Regions from separate parts of the Thermicanus aegyptius DSM 12793 genome, predicted to be linked through region 4. Evidence: riboswitches for the same ligand, from Rfam matches in the RefSeq annotation. Region 4 holds a riboswitch; each other region holds the start of a gene.
What was found. A riboswitch is a leader RNA that binds a small molecule or an ion and turns the genes downstream of it on or off. The one in region 4 is predicted to bind S-adenosylmethionine.
Positions count from the first base shown of each region.

Region 1: it holds a riboswitch for S-adenosylmethionine, as region 4 does, so the genes downstream of both, THEAE_RS0110085 (MetQ/NlpA family ABC transporter substrate-binding protein) here and mtnK (S-methyl-5-thioribose kinase) in region 4, are expected to answer to the same signal.
Region 2: it holds a riboswitch for S-adenosylmethionine, as region 4 does, so the genes downstream of both, THEAE_RS21735 (methylenetetrahydrofolate reductase) here and mtnK (S-methyl-5-thioribose kinase) in region 4, are expected to answer to the same signal.
Region 3: it holds a riboswitch for S-adenosylmethionine, as region 4 does, so the genes downstream of both, metX (homoserine O-acetyltransferase MetX) here and mtnK (S-methyl-5-thioribose kinase) in region 4, are expected to answer to the same signal.

Region 1 covers NZ_KI783301.1:1,895,707-1,900,283, reverse strand. Annotated here, with positions in the region: gene THEAE_RS0110090 (methionine ABC transporter ATP-binding protein) at 1-710, opposite strand, end outside; gene THEAE_RS0110085 (MetQ/NlpA family ABC transporter substrate-binding protein) at 752-1,561, opposite strand; SAM riboswitch class I at 1,704-1,820, opposite strand; gene THEAE_RS0110075 (anti-sigma factor) at 1,898-2,722, opposite strand; gene THEAE_RS0110070 (RNA polymerase sigma factor) at 2,706-3,314, opposite strand; gene THEAE_RS0110065 (COG1470 family protein) at 3,488-4,577, shown strand, end outside.
Region 2 covers NZ_KI783301.1:3,487,299-3,491,875, reverse strand. Annotated here, with positions in the region: gene metH (methionine synthase) at 1-2,810, opposite strand, end outside; gene THEAE_RS21735 (methylenetetrahydrofolate reductase) at 2,811-3,701, opposite strand; SAM riboswitch class I at 3,767-3,870, opposite strand; gene THEAE_RS0118425 (putative glycoside hydrolase) at 3,922-4,577, opposite strand, start outside.
Region 3 covers NZ_KI783301.1:1,598,918-1,603,494, reverse strand. Annotated here, with positions in the region: gene THEAE_RS0108620 (O-acetylhomoserine aminocarboxypropyltransferase/cysteine synthase family protein) at 1-493, opposite strand, end outside; gene metX (homoserine O-acetyltransferase MetX) at 538-1,638, opposite strand; SAM riboswitch class I at 1,737-1,856, opposite strand; gene THEAE_RS0108605 (hypothetical protein) at 2,136-2,462, shown strand; gene THEAE_RS20480 (methyl-accepting chemotaxis protein) at 2,475-3,701, opposite strand; gene THEAE_RS0108595 (Cof-type HAD-IIB family hydrolase) at 3,757-4,566, opposite strand.
Region 4 covers NZ_KI783301.1:2,982,347-2,986,923, forward strand. Annotated here, with positions in the region: gene mtnB (methylthioribulose 1-phosphate dehydratase) at 1-538, opposite strand, end outside; gene THEAE_RS0115970 (2-hydroxy-3-keto-5-methylthiopentenyl-1-phosphate phosphatase) at 543-1,217, opposite strand; gene THEAE_RS0115975 (2,3-diketo-5-methylthiopentyl-1-phosphate enolase) at 1,214-2,434, opposite strand; SAM riboswitch class I at 2,516-2,698, opposite strand; SAM riboswitch class I at 3,062-3,233, shown strand; gene mtnK (S-methyl-5-thioribose kinase) at 3,310-4,527, shown strand; gene mtnA (S-methyl-5-thioribose-1-phosphate isomerase) at 4,524-4,577, shown strand, end outside.

The DNA.
Region 1 (4,577 bases), 1.1 Mb from region 4:
GTCGTCTTTTCCTTAGGACGCGTGAAAAGCTCCACCACGCTTCCCTCCTCGATGATCTTCCCCGCCTCCAGCACCGCCACCCGGTCGCACACCTTTTGGACCACATGCATCTCGTGGGTGATCAGGAGGATGGTGATTCCGAAGTTTCGGTTGATCTCCAAGAGAAGATCCAGAATGGCCTCGGTGGTCTCCGGATCTAGGGCGCTGGTGGCTTCATCGCTTAAGAGAACTTCGGGTTCAAAGGAGAGGGCCCGGGCGATGGCGACCCTCTGCTTCTGCCCGCCGGAAAGCTGTGCCGGATAAGCTTTTTTCTTCTCCGCCAAGCCCACCACGGAAAGGTAACGGTCCACCCGGGCTCTTACTTCCTCCTGGGGGAGGCCGGCCAATCTCAACGGGATCGCCAGATTTTCCTCCACCGTCGCCGTTTTCAGGAGGTTAAATCCCTGAAAGATCATGCCGATCTTTCGACGAGCTTTCAACAATTCATGCGGGGGAAGGGAGGTAAGCTCAACCCCGTTTACATAAACCTTGCCCGCTGTAGGCTTCTCCAGGAGATTGACGGTGCGGATCAGCGTGCTCTTTCCGGCTCCGCTGTAACCGATCACCCCGAAAATCTCTCCCTTTTTCACATGGAGAGATACATCCTTTAATGCCTCCACATTCCCATTCTTGCTCACATAGCTTTTGGAGAGATTCTCCAATCGGATCATACACTTCACCCCTTTCAGGCATTCTCCTCTCATCTGCTCGTTTACCACGCAGGGACGACCGACCCCTGGAACTTCTCCTCGATAAACTTCTTCACCTCATCGGAATGGTACGCTTTAATCAATTTCTGAAGCACCGGATCATCCTTGTTCTCCGTGCGAACCACGATCACGTTTACCCAGGGAGAATCCTTCGGTTCGAGCACGATGGCATCCCGGCTGGGAAGGTACCCATGTTCGATGGCAAAATTGGTATTGATCGCCGCCGCATCCAGCTCGTCCAACTGGCGGGGAATCTGGGAAGCTTCCAATTCGACGAATTGGTAGTTATGGGGATTCTCCTGGATATCTTTCACCGTCGCTTTCACCCCGACCCCATCCTTCAGCTTAATGAGACCCGCCTGCTGGAAGAGGATGAGGGCCCGTGCCCCATTGGTCGGATCGTTGGGGAGGCCAATCTTTCCGCCGTCGGGGATCTCCTTCACATCCTTCACCTTTTTGGAATAGATGCCCATCGGGAAATTGACGGTGGGAGCAATATCGGTGAGATCAAGATTCCGGTCTTTTTTCATCTGCTCCAAGAAGGGCTTGTGTTGGTAAATATTCACATCCAATTCCCCTTCGGCCAGGGCCACATTGGGCATCACATATTCGTTAAATACCTTCAAGGTAATATTCAGCCCATCCTTCGCCGCAACTTCCTTTACCTTTTCCATAATCTGCTCATGGGGGCCGGCCGTTACCCCTACCAATAACTTGTCGGGGCTTAACGCCTTTCCGGAGGTTTGGCTTCCGCATCCTGCGAGGATCGCCAGGATGGAGGTAAGAAGGATCACAATGAGGCCTTTTTTCATGCAATATTCCACTCCTTTTCTTCTCTTTTTCTGAATGAGCGAAGCGTTCCATCCATCATCCCGCCGGTGCTCCTTTCTTGGAGAGAAGGCGACAAAAGAAAACCCCCTCGGAGAAAGAGGGGGAACGATTCACGCCGGTCCCTTCTTATCTCTCAAGACAGGTCTTTCCGCCTTGCAGGAATTGGCACCTTTTCTTGGCTTCGCCAAGAACGGTTGCCGGGTTTCATCGGGCCAGTCCCTCCACCACTCTGGATAAGAAAGTGCTATTCAGATGATGAGAAGAGTATATAGAGATCTTGTCGATTTGTCAATACAGCAAAATTTTGCAAAATCGGATTAGCGGAAATGGACCACATACTGGTCCGGACCGGTTGGGATGAGGCTCCCGCCTTTCGGTTCCAAAGAGATCGTCATGCCCTCTCCATGTTGAGAAGCCTCTCCCTGGTAATAGAGATGAGCCCCCCGTTTTTCGATCTGTAAGAGGCCCAGATTGGAAGCGTTTCTCTTCTCCCTCATCCAGACTTGGTAATCCTTTTCCGCGAGAGGGAGGACTTCCTCCATGATGAGGAGCACCTCTTGAGAATTGCTGTTGATCCATACATAACCATGCACCTGTTCATCCTGGAGGGAGATGACGTCATAGCGGACCGTCAGGGGATCAAAGATAAAAGGATAATCGGCAGTAAAGGGTGCTTCTTCCTTTCCAAGGGAGGATACCGTTGTATACGGCGAATTGCCGCCGCCCTGTGGGACGGTCGAGACGTAAGGCGGCTCCTTCAGGGTGATCGGGGTGAAGGACGGGCGGTTTTGCCAGAGCAAGAGGCTCCCGGAGGCAAGGAAGAAGAGGAGAAAGGAAAAGAGAACCGCACGTTTATGCCTCAAGGGAAAGGAGAAAAAGCGGGTGACCCATCTCCTGCCGTTCCGAAATATCCCCTTTCGCAGAAGAAAGGAGAAGATGAGCCTCCGTTTCAGGCGGCGCGGAGGTCTTTGGGCGGCCGGAAGGGCGTAGAGGAGAGTTCGCCATCCTTCCACCTGCCGGCGGCATTGAAGGCAGCGGGTGAGATGCTGTTCGACCCGAATCCTCCCTTTCTGGGGAAGCTTGCCTACCACATAATCGACCATCTCTTCCTGCTGTAGGCAGGTGTTACCGTTTCGGTTCACCGCTCGTCACCTCCAGCCAGCCTACCTGGCTCAGCTGCTTCCGGACATTTTTTAGCCCGTAACGGAGCAGCGATTTAATCGTGCCCAGAGGTCGTCCCAACTCCTCGGCCAATTCCTGGTGTGTCTTCGATCCAAAATAGAAACGCTCGATCGCCTGCCGCTGCAAATCCGGCAACCTGTGGATGGCTTCTTCCGCCATTTCCTGTTCCAGACGGCGGATCGCCTTCTCCTCGGTTCGTTCCGCCGACGCCTGGGATCGGTAAAGCCCCCCGATATCCTCCACCAAAAGGGGCTTTTTCTTGCGCAGGCGATCCAGGGAACGGCTGCGGGAGAGGACGGCCAGCCATGCTTGAAAACTGCCCCGCTCCGGATCGTATTGATGGATGCGTTCCATCACTTCGATAAAGAGATCGTGGGTCAGATCCTCCGCTTCCATGGGATCATGCAACATCTTTAAGGAGATTTGATAGAGAAAAGGGCTATATTCTTCATAAAATTGCTGGAAGGATGATAGACGGCCTTCCTTCAGCCCCTTCACCAGCGCTTCATCGGGGCTTCCCGGATTCCGCCCGGATTCTTCACGTTCTATCATTCTACTTCCTCCCTTTATCCTCCGTATCCACCGCGAAAAGTACCTCCCGCTTCTACTATACAAAAAAATCGGTGCAAGAAAAATCCCATTTTATGCAAAGAAAGAATAAATCCATCTCTATCTTTACTACGTACTGAGTTTAGATTTGGATGAATAAAAGGAGGGATCTTTTTATGAAGCGGCGAATCTTCGCCACCGGGCTCATCGCCCTGCTCTTCTTTCTTAGCTTTGGAGGAGGGGCCCTCCTGAAAGCAGCCCCTGCCCCGATCACCTTGTATACCCCCTATACCAGCCTCTCCGTCACCCCTGGAGAATCGGTCTCTTACTCGATTCAGGTGGTGAACAACACCGATGCGATCCAGACGGTCCGTTTCACCATGAAACCGCCGGCCAACTGGGATTATGAGGCGACGGCGGGGGGATATAAGGTGGATGAAATCTCCGTCATGCCGAAAGACCAGCAAACTCTCTCCCTGCAGGTGAATGTGCCTCTACAGATCAGCAAGGGAACTTATCGTTTTCTGGTAGATACCAATCAGGGCGCTTCACTTCCCCTGGCCATTACCGTCACCGAGGAGGGAACCTACAAGACGGAGCTGACCGCCGATCAACCCAACATGGAGGGAAACTCCAAATCGACCTTCCAATATGAATTAACGCTCCGCAACCGGACGGCCGACGAGCAGCTCTACGCCCTCACGGCGACGGCACCGGAAGGTTGGAACACCACCTTTTCCGTCGATGGCAAAGATGTTACCTCGGTGAGCGTGGCGGCCGGCTCAACCAAAAGCATCTCCGTCCAATTGGACCCGCCGGACCAGGTGAAGGCGGGCAGCTATAAGATCCCGGTCAAGGCAACCACCAAGAGCACCTCCGCTTCCCTGGAGTTGGAGGCGGTCGTCACCGGAACCTTTGACATGAAACTCTCCACCCCCTCCGGGCTTTTAAGCACGGATATTACGGCAGGAGGGACGAGGAGCCTTACCCTGCAGGTGACCAATTCCGGATCGGCGCCGCTTAAAAACATCACCTTCCAGCCGGATACTCCCATCAATTGGGAAGTCACCTTCTCTCCGGAGAAGATCGACCAGCTCGCCGCCGGTGAGTCGAAAGAGGTGACGGCCACCATCAAGGCCGATAAGAAAGCGATTGCCGGAGACTACGCCGTGAGCATCACCGCCCAGGCGCCGGAGATCTCCTCACGGGCCGATTTCCGGGTGGCGGTAAAAACCTCTCTCCTGTGGGGGTGGGTGGGCATCTTCC
Region 2 (4,577 bases), 500 kb from region 4:
CTCCTCTTCTCCTCCGGACTTCCCTGATGAAGTCCCAAATGTTTTCCTAACAGCATATTCCAATTAAGATAGGGGATCACCTCTTCCAACGGATAATCATGGAAGGTAACCGGATCAAGAAAAGGAGCTTCCCGGAGCGGATGATCATGGAGAATGACTGCTCTTTTTTCTTTCTCTTCCCTATCCTCTCCCCCTACTTCGATCCCTTCATCACCATAAGAACTACCCCTTTTCTCTTCTTCATGTTTCTTTACGGTATGGAGTAACTTTTCCCTCTCATGAGGATCATGAAGGCGGTTTAAGAGAGAAAGTCCTTCCATCGCATCCCTGGCATAAAAGACCGGTCCATCATAATGTGGAGCGATCTTCGTCTCCGTAAACCGCTTCGTCAGCGCTGCCCCACCCGTTAATACGGGTAGAGAGATGCCCGCCTTCTTTAGGTCCTGTACCGTATAGGACATCTGCTGGGCTGATTTCACCAAAAGACCGGAGAGGCCGACGTAATCGGGACGGTGTTCATGAATCGCTTCAATCAGTTTTTCCGATGGAACTTTGATCCCCAGGTTAATCACCTCGTAGCCATTGTTTGACAGGATCATCTCCACCAGATTCTTGCCGATGTCATGTACATCCCCCTTTACGGTGGCGAGGATCACCTTCCCTTTCCCCACCTCTTCCCCCTTTTCCATAAAATCCTGCAAATAAGAGACCGCCGCCTTCATCACTTCTGCCGATTGGAGAACTTCCGCAACGATTAATTTATTTTCATTAAAAAGCTTCCCTACTTCGTCCATCCCTTTCATGAGGGGGCCATTAATAATCTCCAATGGGGAAAGCTCTTGAAGCGCCTCATCCAAATCCTGAAGAAGTCCGGTCTTTCTCCCTTCTACGACTCTCCGGCTAATTCGCTCCAACAGGGGGAGCTTTTCCTGGGTCTCCTGATGTTCTTCTTTATAGCGATAAAGGGAAACGAACCGGGCAATAACATCCCCATCGGAGGAAGACAGAATACGGGATGCCATCTCTATTTCCTCTGTGCGAAGGGAGGCATAGCGCACCAATTTCTCTGTATTTACGATCGCATAATCAAGCCCCCTCTTTGTCGCCTCATAGAGAAAAACGGAATTTAGAACCTCCCTGGCTTTCGGAGGAAGTCCAAACGATACATTGGAGATCCCAAGAATCGTCAGGCAGTGGGGAAACTCCTCCTTTAACTTCGTGATTGCATCAAGAGTGGCCATCGCAGAACCTTTATATTCTTCATCACCGCTGGCTGCCGGGAAGACCAGGGGATCAAAAAGGATGTCTTCAGGAGGCATACCGTACTTCTCCGTCAAGAGGGAATAGGCTCTTCCTGCGATCTCCATCTTCCGCTCCAGGGTTACGCCCATTCCCTTTTCATCTATCAGTCCAACCACGAGGGCCCCTCCATATTCCTTAATGAGGGGAATAACCCGTCTGATTCGATCCTCCCCATCCTCCAGATTGACGGAATTAATGATCGATTTCCCCTGAATTTTTTTTAACGCCCGTTCAATCACCCGCTCATCCGTAGAGTCGATCATAAAGGGAGATTTAACGATCTTGACGGCATAGGATAGAAATCGATCCATATCCTCCCCCTCATCGCAATCCGGGTTCGCCAGGCATACATCGATCACCTGGGCACCTGCCCTTACCTGGTCCCGTCCAATTTCCGCCGCCTCTTCATAATTCCCCTCCTCGATGAGACGTCTGAAACGCTTCGATCCGATCACATTGGTCCGTTCCCCCACCAAAATAGGCCGCTCCTTTGGATCATATTGAAGCCGTTCCATTCCCGCCACTGCATGAACCCTTTTATGGCAAGACGAGGAAAATTCTTCTTTTCTCTCCTTATCCTGTTCATATGTTCTGACCACATGAGATAAGGCTCGGATATGTTCCGGGGTGGTACCGCAACACCCTCCGAGGATGTGGACCCATCCCTGTTCCAAAAAATCGCCCATCTTTAATGCGAATGATTCCGGTTCCTCATGGTAATGTCCTTCCTCATCCGGCATTCCTGCATTGGGATAACAAAGGGTAAAAGGAGGATTTAGAGAGGAGAGGGTTCGCAGGTGATCCCTCATCTGTTCCGGACCGGTAGCGCAGTTGATCCCGACCGCCAAGGGATGAAGATGTTGGACGGAGGTATAAAAGGCATCAATGCTCTGCCCTGCCAGCATCGTACCGGTCGGTTCGATGGTACCTGAGATGAAAATCGGCACTTCCTTGCCGAACTCTTGGAACGCCTCTAGGACCCCTCTTCCTGCCGCCTTTACGTTAAGTGTATCCTGGGAGGTTTCGATCAGGAGTGCATCTACTCCCCCCTCCAATAAGGCTTTTGCCTGTTCCTTATATTCTCGGGTTAATTCATCAAAGGAGAGGCCTCCGGTGACGGATAGAGCCCTCGTGGTAGGTCCCATGGATCCGGCTACGAAAGCATGTTTACCTGTTTCTTCTTCATAGATTCTGACTGCTTCCCGAGCGATTCTGGCCCCGGCCAGGGTAATCTCATACGCCTTTTTCCTTAAACCATATTCAGATAGAACGAGGCCCGTTGATCCGAAGGTGTTGGTCTCGATAATATCTGCCCCGGCCTGGAGATAAGAGAGGTGAATCTCTTTTATCCTCTCCGGGGCTGTCAGGTTTAATACTTCATTACACCCTTCGTAACCCTCTCCTCCGAAATCCTCTGCGGTTAATCCCATTCCCTGAATCATCGTTCCCATGGCTCCGTCCAGGAGGAGAATTCTTTTCTTTAATTCTTCAATCAATTTCACCGCCACTTAAATTCCCTCCTTTATGCGGCGTGTCAGTTCGGCCGTGATCGAATAACGTAAATATGGAGTAATCAGATAAAAACCATTAAACCATTTCTTCCCATACTGAATCAGGGAATCGGCCAATTCAATTCCTACCTGTTCCGCCTCTTTTCCCTCTTTACCAGAAAAAAGCTCCACATGCTCATCCGGAATGAAGATCCCGGGGACCCCTTTAAGAAAGAGGGCATTTTTATGGGAAACGATCGGCATGATACCGAGAAAGACGGGAATTTCGGGATTCATTTCCCGGGAAAACTTCCCTAACGCTTCGATCGCCTCCTGGCTATATACAGGTTGGGTGAAAAAGAAGCGAGCTCCCGCCTCCACCTTCTTCATCATTCTGCCCCTATGGGGGATATGATTCTTCCCTGAAGCCAGAGCCCCTCCGTATAGGAAATGGGTTCTCTCCTCCTGTTTTACTCCTGTAAAGAGTATCCCCTCATTCATCTTTTTTACTTTCTCCATCAGCCCGATGGAATTCAGTTCAAAAAGAGATTTCGTCTGCGGCATATCCCCCATCTTCACCGGATCTCCGGTGACGATGAGAAGATTCGTTATTCCCAGGACATGAAGACCGAGGAGATAAGACTGCTGTGCGAGAAGGTTTCGGTCCCTGCAGTTGATATGGACGATTCCCTCGATTCCTACTTCATCCTGGAGCCGCTTTGCCACCGCCATATTTGCCACCCGGGAATGGGAGAGGGAATTGTCCGCGATTGTAATCGCATCGGCTCCTGCCTCTTTAAGAGCATGGGCCCCCCTTAAATAGCGGCTTAAATCCGGGTTCTTGGGTGGATCAAGCTCCACCACGATGCTCGTCTCTCCTTTTCTTACCTTCTCAAAAAACTTCCCCATCCTTCTTTATCTCCTCTCCTTTTTGCCCATGAAAAAACCCCTCTCGATAAGAAGAGGGGTTTCTCCTCTTATCTTTCAGAGCATAAGCTCTGCAGGATTTGGCACCGCGTTTTTTAAAACCGGTTGCCGGGCATCATTGGGCCAGTCCCTCCGCCACTCTCGATAAGATGATTTCGCAGTATATAATTGTAGTATACAATAACCTATACATGCATAGGTGTCAAGACTTTATCCAAGCATCTATCGAAAAATTGTTGCGTGGATCCCACAGCAGAAAAGAATCGATTCCTAATTCTTTACCCGCCCTGACCTGGTCCAACACCTGTATCCCTGTGTAACGGATCCACTCTCCTTTAGGTAAGTAGCTGGCGGTAAAATCTTGATACCATGGGCGGATCGTCGCCGTCTTAATCCCTTGGGCATGGAGCGCCGCATCCTTTTTCTGAGCATCAAGGATCGTACCTCGAATCACCTCGTAAGGATGAGCATCCGGTACGGCGATCCCAAAGGTATATTTGGCATAATGGGAAGGATACGCCATCGGGGAGATATAATCCACTTCCGGTGTAATCAGCTCCCACCTTTGCCCAATCCCCATATCGTCGCTAACGGATGGGACGAGACCGAAGACGTCCGCCGAAAGAAATACCGGATAGGGCTTCAGATTCTCCCGCACATAGCGAATGAAATCCCGGATGAGTACCTCCTTCGTCCTACCTTGGGGATTGTAATAAGAAACTTCGGCGTCAACTTTTTTCCCATTTTCAGGAAACCTTACGTAATCTAATTGTATCTCATCAAAGCCCTTTTTAGCCGCTTCAATGGCTACGGAGAGATTGTAATCCCATTGTTCCTTTCGATAGGGATCTACCCACA
Region 3 (4,577 bases), 1.4 Mb from region 4:
TATCGAGCACATCCAGGCTGGGATTCCCGATCACCTCTGCATAAATCGCTTTTGTATTGGGTGTAATCGCCTCTCTAAAATTTTGAGGATCGTTCGGATCTACGAAACGAGTACGAATTCCATATTTCGGAAGGGTGGTGGAAAAAAGATTATATGTTCCTCCATACAATTTTACAGAGGAGAGGATCTCATCTCCAGCTTTTGCCAAGTTGAGGATGGTCAGGGTGATCGCGGCAGCGCCGCTGGCTAAGGCAAGAGCCCCTACGCCCCCTTCCAACTTTGTAATCCTTTCTTCAAAGGCGGTCACCGTGGGATTATGGATCCGTGTATAGATATACCCCGTCTCCTTTAATGCAAAGAGATTGGCCGCATGCTCCGTATTCTCAAATTGATAAGCGGTAGACAGATAGAGGGGAAATGCCCTCGCTCCCGTTACCGGATCCGGTTGTACTCCTCCATGGATGGCTACAGTTTCAAAGCGGTACTCTCCCATTCCTATTCCTCCTTGTTTTAAGTATCTATCTCACTTCCCCTTTCTTAAGATAGGGAAGAAGATTTCAGAGCGTCGGTGATGAAACCTCCCCAGCGGTCAAACTCTGTTAAAAATCCGTCATGACCAAAATGAGTGGTTACTTCATGATAATCTGCTCGGACTCCTTTTTCTCTGAGAAGTCCTACGAAACGGAAAATTTCATCGGGGGGGTAAAGGAGATCTCCTTGAAAGGCCAGGGCAACCACTTGGCTGCGATATCCTTCAACCGCTTTTTCCACCCCTCCCCTTCCCCGTCCGATATCGTGATAATCCATCGCTTTTAAAAGATAGAGATATGAGTTGGCATCAAAGCGCCTAGAAAGTTTCTCCCCTTGATAGGTTAAGTAGGATTCAACCTGAAATGCGATCTCCCTGTGGTCGCTCCCCCATCCCCCTTTCATCTCCCTGGAGAAACGATGATTAAAGAGTTTCGGTGTTCGATAGGTGAGAAGCCCGGCGATTCTGGCGATGGAAAGTCCCATGATAGGTTGTTCCTCAGGATCATACATCCCCTCTTTCCAGGCGGGATCATTAAGAATGGCCAATCGACCTATGGCATTAAAGGAGATAGCATAGTCGGAGAGGAAAGGTGTAACGGCGATCGGGATGATGAGATCCATAAAATCGGGATAAAGGAGACCCCATTCAAGCACCTGCATTCCGCCTAACGATCCCCCTATAACCGCCTTTAGATGGGAAATCCCGATTTTTTGAAGAAAGCGGTGTTGGGCATGGACCATATCCCGTACTGTAATAAAAGGGAAATTGGATCGATAGGCTTCTCCCGTATTGGGATCGGGGCTTAGCGGGCCCGTCGAACCGTTACAACCCCCGATCACATTGGTGGTAATGACTTGAAAACGGTTTGTATCAATAAAACGTTCGGGGCCTACCAATTCCCTCCACCATCCAGGGGCAGATTCACTCCCTACGGTGTATTGATTTCCCGTTAGGGCATGGCAGACCAGGATGGTAGGTGCACTTTCCGGACCCACACGTTCATAAGCAATCTTAACATTCGGCAATACCTTGCCGGATTCCAGTAGTAAGTCCCCAATGGGGAGTACCCCTGTATGGGGTTGAATAGCTGTCCCAGCTTTTGTCAACCTGATCCCCTCCTTCTCCTTTTTCTCTTCGCACTTCATTTCCCCAATTAAAAATCCCTCTTCGATAAGAAGAGGGATTTTGTCACACCATCACACTCATCTTATCTCTCAGAGCTTTTAAAGCTCTGCAGGAATTGGCACCGCGTTTTTAAGCCTTTCCGCTTAAAACCGGTTGCCGGGCGTCATTGGGCCAGTCCCTCAGCCTCTCTGGATAAGAGAATCTCATTTCTTTTCAATTGTGAGTTCATTGTGAAATCCTATTTGCTATATAGCATAGTCGACCTGGATTCATTTGTCAACGGTAATTTTTATTTTTTCCTTTTTTTTTTCGAATACTAACCTGTAAAGGAAAGATTCCCGATTCGATGCACCGCTCAAAAATGAAAATAACGGTCCAAGAATCGGACGAGACATACCCCGATCCCTTTTAAAAGAAAAAGGATGATACGAATCGCCTTAAAACCTCAACAATCGTTAGAACCAAAGGAGGGAAAGGTGTGATCTTCATCTCCAATAGCCTCATGAAATTTTTATTTTTCCCCCTTCTTCTGCGCGGAGGAGGGATCAAAAGATGGTTAGGTGCAGGAGTTCTTCTGGCCCTTATAGGATCTGTGGCAGATCCCATTTGGTTGTCTAAGATGGGAGCAAAAAGGAGTCTATCCATTGGACTTCCTCTTATGTACTATCTCCTCCGCCGATTGGGGAGGGAATCTTTAGTTAAAGGATTATGGGGAATAACCCTCCTTGGTCTTATCGAGTTCCTGCTCCATGAGTGGGTGATCGACAAAAGAAAAGAAGAGGGAGATGAAGAATATCTTTCATGAAGGGCGGGGAGATCACACCTTAAATTTGCCCACAAGCGCCAGAAATTCCTCCGCCATTTTTGAGAGGAAAGCGGCAGACGATGAGATTTCCTCCATCGATGCCAACTGTTCTTCGGTGCCCGCCGCTACGTTTTGGGTTCCGGATGCGGTTGCCCCTGCCACGCTGGCAATTTGGTTAATCGAATGGACTACTCGATCTGTTCCCGTAGAAATTTGCTTTGTGGCGGCTGATACATCTTGCGCCTGCGCCACTACGTTATTTACCGAGCGCTGAATTTCTTCAAACGATTCACCTACTTTGTTGACAACTTTAATCCCATCAGACACCTCTTTTGTCGTGGTCTCCATCGATTGAACCACATGATTCGTTTCATATTGGATCGAGTTAATCAGTTCTGCAATTTTTTGTGCTGATCGAGCCGATTGCTCGGCCAATTTGCGAACTTCCTCAGCGACTACAGAAAATCCACGTCCGTGCTCCCCGGCTCTGGCGGCCTCGATCGTAGCGTTTAAAGCCAATAGATTGGTCTGTGCGGCAATACTTGCAATCACATCTACAATCTGTTCGATTTCTTGGGAACTTTTACCCAATCTTTTCACCGCCTCGGCCAGCTCATTCACCGTAGTACTAATGGAATTCATCTGCTTGATCGTCGTCCGAATGGCAAGATTTCCTGCGGATGCTGTTTCCGAAGCTTGAATCGCAGCAGCAGAGACACTTTCTGCATTGTCAGCAATTTGTTGCACGGTGGTGGAGACTTCATAAATCGCACTTATGCCGTCACTTACACTGCGGACTTGATTCTCGGAACCCATCGCCACTTCTTGCATGGTCGAAACAATTTGTTCGGTCGCTTTGCTGGTTTGTTCGGCGCTGGCTGTCAATTCCTCTGATGACGCGGCGATCTGTTCCGCACTGGTTTTGATCTGATGGATTAGACTGCGAAAGTTTGTGGTCATCTTATTGAACGAATTCGCAAGATCTCCAATTTCATCGCGGTTTTTTACTCTGATCTCCTCCGCAGTTAAATTCCCTGTTGCAATTTGTTCCGCAAATTTCGTCATAGACGCAATCGGTTTTGTGATCTTCCGGGAAATGACGAGACCGATCAAAATCGTTACAATAAAGGCTCCTATGGAATAGGATGAAATACCGTTTGTAATGCCGAATAAAAAGGCGACGAATAAAATAAAACCGACCAGTTTCACCCGAATTGGTATTTTGATCCTCATTTTCATCTTCAACTCTCCTTTCTTTCAGACGTTCTCTTCTATCGAAACCGCTAGCATTCCCTTACCCGCTCTCCAACAACATTTCAATCGCCTTGGCGGCCCCGTCCGCAGTAACATCTTCTGCAACGAGATCCGCCGCAGACTTAAGCTCTTTACAAGCATTTCCCATGGCGATGCCGAGATGTGCGGAGCGGATCATCTCGATATCATTCGGTCCGTCGCCGATGGCGGCCGCAACGGATTCATCTAGTGAAAACCGTTTTAACACATGGTGCATTCCAATCGCTTTGGAGTTGGCGAGAGGATTTATGTTCGCCGCGGACGAGGCTACATGCCATGGATAAAACTGAAATTCTTGTCCAAAACGTTCCTGGTATAGGGTTAGTTCTTCCATCGGCGCGATCAGTTCCATTTGATAGATAGGATGGGTTTTCCAATACGATGGGTTTAGTTTGGGAGTATAATGTTTCCAATAGGAATGGTTGAGTGTGGTAGTATATTGAAAAATTTCCCGTACCTTCGGATGATCCAGCGTCGTTGCGTAATAACCGTCCATTCCAGGAAATATGAGTGGATGCATATTAGAATTTGCAAAGGAAACCAGCTGTTCTACCCTGCTTTCGTCTATGGGGTTGTCATACACCACCTCTCCATCGACAACAACCAGTCCTCCGTTATAAGCGATACACCCCCTGATGGAAAGAGATTCGGCGAGCGGAATCATGGAGAAGAGGGGCCTGCCGGATACTAGGATGGGAACAATGCCTCGTTCATGGAGCATGAAGATGGCACGGCGAACGCGTTCCGAAACCTCACCTTTTTTTGGAACGATGAGAGTTCCGTCGATATCAAAAAAGAACATACGAATCATGGCATTTCCCC
Region 4 (4,577 bases):
TACCCCACGCGTAAATACCATGGCGCCGTATCAGGATACCCGGGGTTTGCGGCCGAACCGCATCCCTCACCAACTGCGCCAGGGTGGGAATGTGGGCCTTATTTTCGACGATGGGGAGACGGATGGCGCCATCCTCTTCCCAGATATTGAACGCTTTGATCAGTTCATGCCCGGAAAAGAGAATCTCCCCATGATCCCCGTAAAGTTCGGAGAGGAGATTGTTGGCCACCGTATGAACATGAAACACGGCACCCGTATCCGGCAGGCGGTCGTAGATGGCCGTGTGGATCATTGTCTCGGCGGATGGTTTTAGCCGGGTAGGGAATACAGGTACTCCATCCCGATCCACAAGAAGAAAATCCTCGGAAGTCTGAAGACTCTTATCTTTTCCGCTGGCGGTAATCACAATCGCCCGCTTACCGTCCTCACAAGTCGCCAAGACGGAGAGATTGCCGCTCGTGGCAGGAAACCATCCCCGGGCAGCAAAACTCTCTTTCACAACCCGGAGACTGTGGACGGCGCTCATTATCTCTTCCATGGGTTCACCCCGCTTTTTCCGATGTATTCTGCAGATAATCGATCACGTCGTAAAAGGTTTCAAAGGGGACATAGGGGATGGAGAATTCTTCGCATTTGATTCGGAGAAAGTCGCGGGCGATCACCCGGTCGGCGATCCGAGCCGCCGCCAGATCGGTTATGCTGTCGCCGATGACAATTCTTTCGTATTCTTCCTGCGGAAAGGACCGCAAGAGGGTTGTCTTGCACATCCCGCAATCACGATGGCACTCATCATCGCAAGGATGAGGCCAGAGGATACGAATCTTCTCCCCGCTAAAATCACTGCCGTTGCAATAGATATCCCCATACGGGATGTCATAGGGGACAAGCAAGGGGTAGAGGAAAAAATCGATCCCTCCGCTCGAAATAAGCAGCCGTATTCCTTCTTCTCTCGTAAATCGGATCAACTCAGAAAACCCCGGCCGAATCTCCGTATGATGGAGCACGTAATTTCGGATCTCCTCTTCTTTTGAGACCGGAAGCAAGGAAAACATCTTCCCCACTCCTTCCCGAACACTTACCCGCCCTGCGAGAATCTCCTCCTTCAACTTCTCCCATTCCGGAGGCGCAAACTCCCTCATGATTTGAATGATGGTATCCTGCACCGTAATCGTCCCGTCAAAGTCACAAAAAAGTACCTTTCTCCTTCCTCTGCTCATCCCTCAACCACCCCCCATTTCTCAATCGCAAGGCTTAGTTTTACGGAACGGGCCGCGGCTTCCCGGAGAGAATAACCTGCCATAATGGCTGAGATGGCATCCAGGAAAGCCCTTCCCCCTGCGGTCGATCCTTGCGGATGACCATGAATCCCTCCGCCCGCATTGATCACCAGGTCAGGTCCAAAATCCCTGATCAGGACAGGAACGAGGCCGGGATGAATCCCCGCCGACGGCGCCGGAAGAGAAGGTTTGATATTCCCATAGGGACGGCGCAACCGGTCCGCAACCGACAACGATTCCTCTTTAGGCATAGCGACAGAACCATAGGGAGAGGGATAGAGGACAATGTCCGCCCCTGCCAAACGAAGAAACTTGCCTAATAGAAGGGAAGAGGATACCCCATGTTCCGGAGATGCGTATATCGCTCCGGCAAACGCAGGATGGGCAAGAATGGGAACCGGGATGTCGGGGTCCGAAGCCAGGCGATGGAGAATATCTAGGCCGTACACAAACACATTCAGGAGAAGGCCGGAAGCACCCGCTTCCACCAACCGTTTCGCCCTGTCCACCATTTCGTTCACCGGCCCTGTCAGGTTGACAGCATAGAGGGCCTTTCTCCCGGTCCGCTCTTCTCTTTGACGATTTAACGCTTCAAAACGCTTCACCCTTTCGATGGCGGGAGCTTTCCCATCTGCGAAAAAGATCTCGTCATCCTTTACCAGATCTACGCCGCCTTCAATCTGTTTCCTGTACTCTTCCTCCAACTCATCGAGGGAAAGACCGATGCATTGTTTAAAGATGCTCATCAGGAGGGGTCGATCCTTCATCTGCAGCAAATCCCGAACCCCCTGAATTCCAAAACGTGGGCCCGGAAATTGGGAAAGGAGGGAGTCGGGAATGTGGAGATCCAAGAGTTTGATCGAACCATCCAGGGATAACTTTCCGAACACCGTGGTAAGAATGGATGGAAGATCAGGGGTCACGTTGACGATCGGATATGCGATGGTAATTTTCCCCACGGGCTGCTTCCCTTCTTCCTCCGGAAGTGGGACGACATCGACCACTTTCCCCAAATGTTGCGCCATGCTTTCCTTTTTCTCACTCGGCAGCTCGGTCCATGTCCCCACCGTAAGCCCGACGGCAATCCCTTGCGCCTTTTTGTATAGATCCTTTTCCCCTTTCAGCAGGTAAGTCGCCAAGATATATTCCTCATCCAACGACAATCCCATCACCGCCTTTTTTTACAAAAATAAAAACCTCTTTCGTTCTGAAAGAGGTTGTAGAAACAATATCCCACACCCTTATCTTTCAGAACATAACGTTCTGCAGGAATTAGCACCTTACCTTCACTCCTGAAAGGATGGAGATCCCCCCTACGATCCCTGGGAGAAGCTCCTCCTTCCAGTCGTTTAGCCCATAGGTATGGGCAGCAGGTTGCCGGGCGTCATCGGGCCAGTCCCTCAGCCTTCTCTGGATAAGAGTAATTCTTATTTTCAATTGTCACTCGATGGTCATAACTATAAACGCAGCATACTTCTCTGTCAATCCCCAAAATGTCGCTATTTTTGCATTTTTTCTGATTTCATCCACCTCCCTTGAGATCATCACCGAACCTTCCTGCAATCTATCCGCCTTTTCTGCAATGGGTTGTGAACCGATCCCATGCTGGCACAAGATTTATATCTGCAAACATTCCACCTCTCACCTTTAAATTTTTCCCTTGACAAACGTTGAGAAAAAAAATAAATTAATCACCAAAACCAAGTGAATTTGATTCTGATTCTCATCAAATCGCTTGGGGCAAATGTATGGATGTAAAAACCGAATAGAGTTTGACCGATTCGCTCTTATCAAGAGATGGCGGAGGGACTGGCCCAATGATGCCCGGCAACCTGCATTTCCCTATACGGGGTGACGGATCGGAGAGGACGGCAGGATGTTCCTGCACGAAATCTTTGTTTCCGGTCACAGCAAGGTGCTAACTCCTGCAGAACGTACCGTTCTGAGAGATAAGGGGTTGGATAGATTTTAAACCTCTGCCCTTTCAGAAGGGTCAGAGGTTTTTTCATTTCACACGAAAGGATCGATGGGAATGGCACATTATCATCCTCTAAACGAAGCGGAAGCGGTAGCCTATGCGAAGCGCCTTAGGATCTTCCCGGAAGATGCCCGACTAACCGCCCGGGAAATCGGCGATGGGAATCTAAACCTGGTATTTCGCATCCAAGAAGAAGCTACGGACAGAAGCATCATCATCAAACAAGCGCTCCCTTACGCCCGGGTGGTCGGGGATTCGTGGCCCCTTACCCTGGACAGGGCACGCATCGAGAGCGAGGCCCTCCACATGGAGGAAGCGCTCTGCCCCGGTTCAGTCCCGAAAGTATATCATTATGATCCGCATCTTGCCCTGACCGTCATGGAGGATCTCTCCTCCCATATCGTGTTAAGAAAAGGGCTGATCCTTAGGCGGCGCTATCCAAAATTGGCCCAGCATATCGGAACCTTTCTGGCCAGGACCCTCTTTTACACCTCCGATATCGCCTTAAACTCCCGAAGGAAAAAAGAACAGGTGGCACAATTTATCAATCCGGAGATGTGCCGCATCACCGAGGATCTCGTTTTCACCGATCCATTTTACAACGCCGAGACCAACCGGTTTAACCCGCTCATTCTCGAAGAGGTGCGCAAAATCTGGAGCGACGGCAGATTGAAACTTGAAGTGGCGGCTTTGAAAGAAGGGTTCCTCACCCGAACTCAAGCCCTGATCCACGGGGATCTTCATACGGGGAGCATCATGGTGACGGAACAGGATACCCGGGTGATCGATCCGGAATTCGCCTATTACGGGCCGATGGGTTTTGATATCGGAGCGGTACTCGCCAACCTGTTCTTAAACTTCTCCGCTCAAGAAGGCTTAACCGACGACCCTGCTGAGAAATCGGAGTATCAGGTGTATCTTCTCAGGACGGCGGCCGAAATCTGGTCCGTCTTTGAAAGGAATTTCCGCCAGTTATGGTGGAATGACGGATTGGAAGCCTTCACTTCCGTTCATGGATATTTGGACGATTACCTGGAAAGGATCCTCCAGGATACCGCCGGGTATGCCGGCTGCAAGATGATACGCCGCGTCATCGGTCTTGCCCATGTGGCCGATCTGGAATCGATTGAAGATCCTAAACTCAGGGCAAAAGGAGAGACAATGGCTCTTGCCATCGGCAGGGAACTGATTCTGGCACGGCATGGAATCCAGAGGATCGAAGATATATTGCAAATCGTGCAATCAATCCGGGAAGAGAGGATTGCCTCATGACCCATTCCTTTATCCAATCGGTTCAATGGAAAGAGAATCATCTCCTCCTT